3 regions of the Pseudoalteromonas sp. SG45-1 genome follow, and region 3 is predicted to be linked to each of the others. Evidence: predicted binding sites of a transcription regulator. Region 3 holds the regulator's gene; each other region holds the start of a gene.

Region 1 (2,282 bases), on a different contig from region 3:
ACGCGAAAGTTATCGGCCATTTAACTATCCCTAAAGCTTTTATAATGAAGTGAGTATATACCTAAAGTACAAAAGAATTCGAGGTCGATTTTATAGTTATTTTGTAGACGCACTACAAACAATGTAACTGATAAGTTTTAGACACAAAAACGGCCCTATTAAGGGCCGTTTTTAATTTTCTTCAACACTTTCAGCTTAAAGGCCAGCAGCTGCACGAAGTGCATCAGCTTTATCTGTACGTTCCCAAGGGAATTCGTCACGACCAAAGTGGCCGTAAGCCGCTGTAGGAAGGTAGATAGGGCGCTCTAAATCAAGCATTTGAATTAAGCCGTAAGGGCGCAGGTCAAAGTGTTCACGAATAAGCTCGATTAAACGGCTTTCTTCTAACTTGCTTGTACCAAACGTTTCAACGCTGATAGATGTAGGCTCTGCAACACCGATTGCGTAAGAAACTTGTAATTCACATTTATCAGCAAGGCCAGCCGCAACTACGTTTTTAGCAACGTAACGTGCAGCGTATGCAGCTGAGCGGTCAACTTTTGATGGATCTTTACCAGAGAAAGCACCACCACCGTGACGAGCCATACCACCGTATGTATCAACGATGATTTTACGACCTGTTAGACCACAATCGCCCATTGGTCCGCCAATTACAAAGCGACCCGTTGGGTTAATGAAAAATTTAGTCGCGCTTGTAATAAGCTCTGCAGGAAGTACCGGCTTGATGATAGTTTCCATCACCGCTTCTACTAAATCTTTTTGCGAAATGTCTTCGCTGTGCTGAGTAGATAGTACTACTGCATCAATACCTACTGGCTTACCATTTTCGTATGCAAAAGTAACTTGAGATTTTGCATCTGGACGTAACCAGTTAAGCTCGCCGCTTTTACGTACTTGCGCTTGGCGCTGTACTAAACGGTGTGAGTAAGTAATTGGCGCAGGCATTAGCACTTCTGTTTCGTTACATGCGTAACCAAACATAAGACCTTGGTCGCCAGCACCTTGTTCTTCTGGGCTAGTACGGTCAACACCTTGGTTAATGTCAGGAGACTGTTTACCAATAGTGTTTAAAATTGCACATGAATCTGCATCGAAACCCATGTCTGAATGCGTGTAGCCAATTTCACGTACTGTTTTACGTGTAATTTCTTCAATATCAACCCATGCGCTAGTAGTGATTTCACCACCAACCATAACCATACCTGTTTTTACGTAAGTTTCGCACGCAACACGGGCATGAGAGTCTTGCTCTAGGATAGCATCAAGTACCGCATCAGAGATTTGATCGGCGATTTTATCCGGATGACCTTCAGAAACTGATTCAGAAGTAAATAAATGTTTTGCCATTGTATTTCTGCTCACAAATATTGCGCTTCACAAACGTCGGTATTAGCGCTAAAAAATTAAGGGGCGTATTTTATCGAAAACAAAACACCTTGCATAGTGTTTTTACGCCTAGACGTCTAAATAAAATTACTAATAACTTTTTGGTCTTAAAAAATATTCATAATGCCTCACTTTTATAGGGTTTTTAATTGCACACAGCCCCCACAATAAGTAAGAATGGTCGATATAAACAAACCCAAGTTACTTGGGTGCATAAACAAACACATAAATACCCGCGCAAATACACATAAAGGTAGGAGAATTCATGCCATCTCGCAAAGAACTTGCAAATGCTATTCGCGTCTTGTCAATGGACGCAGTACAAAAGGCCAAATCTGGTCACCCTGGAGCCCCTATGGGCATGGCTGATATCGCAGAAGTATTATGGCGCGATTATCTAAAACACAACCCAACAAATCCAGAGTGGGCTGACCGTGACAGATTTATTCTTTCAAACGGCCACGGTTCAATGCTTATCTATTCTCTATTGCATCTAAGTGGTTACGACTTACCACTGGACGAAATTAAAAACTTCCGTCAAATGCATTCTAAAACACCAGGTCACCCTGAATATGGCTATGCACCAGGAATCGAAACTACTACGGGTCCATTAGGTCAAGGGATCACAAATGCCGTAGGTATGGCAATTGCTGAAAAAGCGCTAGCTGCGCAGTTTAACCGTGAAGGTCACGATATTGTTGATCACTTTACCTATGCATTTATGGGCGATGGCTGCCTTATGGAAGGTATTTCTCATGAAGCTGGTTCACTTGCAGGCACATTAGGTCTGGGTAAACTTGTTGCATTTTGGGATGACAACGGCATTTCAATCGATGGTGAAGTAGAAGGTTGGTTTACAGATGACACGCCAGCTCGCTTTAAAGCATACGGTTGGC
Region 2 (2,282 bases), on a different contig from region 3:
TCAATGAATAGCTTAAGCTGCAAATTTTTACTTGTACTTATTAATTTGTTTTTCAAAGTACGGACATAAAAAAGCAAGCCATGAGGCTTGCCAAGAAGGGTGTTAATTAGCTCTTACCTAGCCTTTAAGCTATTAGCTTTTCAGCAAGGTTTAATTCCATAATAGCTTTTAATAAACGGTATAAGTTAATTGATGCATCAATTTCTTCTTTACGGTTTGTTAAGCTTTCAATATTTAAGCCCAGCGGTACATCTAAATGCGCACAACTTTTAAGTATTAAGTCGAGGTTTTCGCGGCAAATACGGACCGATTCGCTTAGTGTATTGTCTGCATCAAGCATGCGCCATTTAGTTGCCTCTGGCACTGAGATACCCAACCATTGCATAAATTCTAAGGTTTTTTCGCCGCCGCACGGGGTAAACGTTAATATAATACGTTGTGGTGTAATCCCTTGTGCTTTACATGTACGCGCGTAGCTAGTAATTAGCTCTATAGTCGCTTGTGCGTCGTAAACAGCTTGCGATATAAAAAACTGACAACCTTGTGCTGTTTTTTCTATTAAGCGTTCGTGCTCATTTCGTTTACTTGAATGGCGCTCGGCAATCGTAACGCCCCCTAAAAAGAAATCATCTGATTGCTCAGCTAATGCTTTATACGCATCTGGCAGGCTTAGCTTTATATCGCCTACCGATGACGGGCTACCTACTAAAACTACATTTTGTAAATCGTAGTCGTTTTTAGTTTCACTTAGCCAATCTTTAAATTCGCCTACGCCACGCTGCGCCACACTTTTATAAGTAATTACATCTTGTGCAGATAAATTACGAAGTAAATGGCTGTATTCACGCGGATCAACGGTTTGTTTAAACGCAAACGGGCGCGCTTGATTAGTTCGACTGCTTTCGTCTTGAATGTCGTAAATTATTACGCCGTCGTATTCAATTTCGTGTAAGCGACCTAATAGCTTTTCTGCAATAGTTTTTAATTGCGCTTTATCGGTGCCTATTTTAGGCGGGGTAGTACCAATAAGATAAACACCTTGGTTGGTGTCCTCTATTTTCTCTTTTAATGATAAAGCCATAATCCTCATTCCAGCCAAGTGCGTTTTGATGGATTTAATATAGCAGCCATTTAGACGTCTAGATAGATTTATTTAATGAAAGTTTTTCAATTAACATGATGTTTATTCATAGTGCTTGTTCCCATAATTTATAATTGACACAGTTGTTTACATAATAAATCCCCTTGGGACTCTTATATTTATTGGCTTTGGGGCATAATTAAAGAGTTAAATCTGACAACAAATTTGCTCAATTTAAAAAGGGACAACAATGAAATTTAAATTATTAGCAACCAGCTTAGCGGTATCGCTGGCTTTAACAGGTTGCACCATGCAACAAAATCAAAGCACGCAAACAACAGCACAACAAGAACAAGTAAATAAAGCTGATGACCGTGTTTTTTCGCAAGATTACTTAATTGAAGAGCTAGAAAACGGCTTACGTGTCATGGTTGTTAAAACCGATTACCCTGATGTAGTGTCGCTGCAAATTCCGGTATCGGTTGGATCGCGTAACGAAGTTGAAGAGGGCAAAACAGGCTTTGCTCACTTTTTTGAACACATGATGTTTAAAGGCTCACAAAAATACCCTGAAGATGTGTATTCAGACATATTAAAAAATTCAGGTGTTGATAACCGCGCATATACAACAAACGATTACACAAATTACCATTTAAACTTTTCAAAGCAGCACCTTGATAAAGTACTTGAGCTTGAAGCTGATATTTTTCAAAACTTAACCTACACCGAAGAGCAATTTAGAACCGAAGCACAAACGGTAAAAGGTGAGTACTTAAAAAACAACGCGAGCCCAATTCGTAAATTATTAAGCGCTGTACGCGAAGAAGCGTTTGATAAGCACACGTATAAACACACCACTATGGGCTTTTTTAAAGACATAGAAGCCATGCCAGATCAAATGGCGTACGGGAAAGAGTTTTTTGCTAAGTTTTATAAGCCTGAATATGTGTCACTTGTCATAGTGGGCGATGTAGACCCACAAGCAACAATGGCAATGGTTAAAAAGCATTGGGGCAGCTGGAAAAAGGGTAACTATGTTGCTGACATTAAAGCAGAACCTGTTCAACAAGCACCAAAATATTTACACCAGCAAGATGAAGCGCTACCAGGGCATTGGTTACTCGTATCGTACAAAGGCGCTGCGTGGGAGCCTGCTAAAAAAGACAGAGCGGCACTAGATTTAATCTCACAGCTTTATTTT
Region 3 (2,282 bases):
CGCCGCCCACTACATCTGAGTGCCCGTTAATATATTTAGTAGTTGAATGCACCACAATATCTACACCAAACTTAATAGGGTTTTGTAAGGCAGGAGACAAAAACGTGTTATCTGCGGCAACCAATGCACCGCATTGCTTAGCAACATCGGTAACCGCTTTAATATCAGTTAAACGAAGTACTGGGTTACTTGGAGTCTCTATCCAAATAAGCTTAGGTTTAATTGCTAAAATTTGTTGAAGGCTTTCTTCTTTTGTTAAATCTAATACTTCAAGCTTCAATAGTCCGCGTTTTTGTAACGATGTAAATAAACGATAGCTACCACCATAACAATCATGTGGAATTACTAACGTGTCGTCACTGTTAAGTAGCTGAGTAGCTAAATGCACGGCAGCCATACCAGTGGCCGTAATTATGCCACGAGCGCCGCCTTCAAGCTTAGCAAGCGTCTCTGCTAAAATATCACGATTAGGGTTACCACTGCGGCCATAATCATACTCACGCTTAGTATCAAAGTCGGCAAACGAATAAGTCGTTGATAAATAAATTGGCGGCACCACTGCACCATGATGTTTATCAGCATCAACGCCGTTACGTACAGCAATGGTCGCTTTGTTTTTTTCGCTCATATTCGTCACCTGATTAATTTGGATGTTTAGACGTCTAAAAGAGTAAGTTATCCGTTTTAATAAGTCAAAGTATTTTAAAGCTCTAGATGGCTAAAGTTAGGAAAGGCGTTTGCTAGTACCACATTTTAGCTCACAAAAGTGAGCTTATTTTTACATCCCAAATAGGCTTATTAAGATAGATCGGTATCTATTATTTGACTATCTTTTTTAAATCGATAGAATTTCACGCATATTTACACGCTTTTTATACCGTGTGAGAAATTAATAATCTGAGGCAACGATACATCTTATGGCTAAATGGAATGGTGAGTATATTCACCCATACGCAGAACACGGGAAAAAATCAGAGCAAGTTAAAAAGATCACCGTTTCGATCCCGCTAAATGTATTAAAAGTTTTAACGGATGAGCGTACGCGTCGTCAAATCAACAACCTTCGCCATGCAACAAATAGTGAATTGCTATGTGAGGCGTTTTTGCATGCATTTACTGGCCAACCTTTACCAAATGACGATGACCTACGTAAAGACAACGCAGAAAAAGTACCAGAAGAAGTTAAAAAGATAATGCAAGAAATGGGTTTAGAAGTGCCTATTTTAAACGAAGAATAAATCGTTACCTTTTTAATCAAAAAACCTCAGCATTGCTGAGGTTTTTTTGTTTAAGCGTTATATATTACGCCATATAGTTTTCAGGCAAGTCAATTTGCGCAACACCCGACTCTACCGCAGCAAGTGCTACAGCTTTAGCTATACGCGGTAGTAAACGCGGATCCATTGGTTTTGGAATAATGTACTGCGCACCAAACTCTAGCTTATCTACGCCTGCCGCTTTTAAAACTTCTGCAGGTACAGGCTCTTTGGCAATACTACGAATAGCCTCAACTGCAGCAATTTTCATTTCATCGTTAATCGCGCTTGCACGTACATCAAGTGCACCACGGAAAATAAACGGGAAACATAAAACATTGTTAACCTGGTTAGGGTAATCAGAGCGCCCTGTTGCCATAATTAAATCGTTGCGTGCGCCGTGAGCAAGTGCAGGATCGATCTCTGGGTCTGGGTTTGAACATGCAAACACGACCGGCTTTTCTGCCATTAGTTTTAAATCTTCGGCAGCTAACAAGTTAGGACCCGAAACACCAACAAACACATCAGCATCTGCAATTACATCTTGCAATGTGCGTTTATCGGTATTGTTAGCAAAAAGCTGTTTATATTCATTTAAATCATCGCGACGAGTATGAATAACACCTTTGCGGTCAAGCATATAAATGTGTTCACGCAGTGCACCACACTTAATTAACAGTTCCATACACGCAACTGCAGCAGCGCCTGCACCTAAACATACAATTATTGCATCTTCAATTGATTTACCTTGTACTTCTAGTGCATTTAACATGCCGGCAGCCGTAACAATGGCGGTGCCGTGTTGATCATCATGAAAAACAGGAATGCTACAACGCTCTATTAATGCTTTTTCAATTTCAAAACACTCTGGTGCTTTAATATCTTCAAGGTTAATACCACCGAATGTGTCAGCAATATTGGCCACCGTGTTAATAAAGTCTTCTGTTGTTTTGTGCTTTACTTCAATATCAATAGAATCAAGCCCTGCAAAACGTTTAAACAATAACGCCTTGCCTTCCATTACGG

What was found. The regulator MetJ, encoded in region 3, represses methionine synthesis genes. The targets are predictions, from matches to a motif close to TAGACGTCTAGACGTCTA.
Positions count from the first base shown of each region.
Region 1: a site for MetJ is predicted at 1,449-1,466, ahead of metK (methionine adenosyltransferase). Genes of this name have one in related genera too.
Region 2: a site for MetJ is predicted at 1,125-1,142, ahead of H5117_RS08695 (methylenetetrahydrofolate reductase). Genes of this name have one in related genera too.

Region 1 covers NZ_JACJEP010000001.1:48,316-50,597, forward strand. The annotation lists gene H5117_RS00245 (hypothetical protein) at 1-20, opposite strand, end outside; gene metK (methionine adenosyltransferase) at 196-1,347, opposite strand; gene tkt (transketolase) at 1,652-2,282, shown strand, end outside.
Region 2 covers NZ_JACJEP010000007.1:112,918-115,199, reverse strand. The annotation lists gene H5117_RS08695 (methylenetetrahydrofolate reductase) at 125-1,081, opposite strand; gene H5117_RS08690 (pitrilysin family protein) at 1,332-2,282, shown strand, end outside.
Region 3 covers NZ_JACJEP010000017.1:72,609-74,890, reverse strand. The annotation lists gene metB (cystathionine gamma-synthase) at 1-628, opposite strand, end outside; gene metJ (met regulon transcriptional regulator MetJ) at 918-1,238, shown strand; gene H5117_RS14415 (malic enzyme-like NAD(P)-binding protein) at 1,303-2,282, opposite strand, start outside.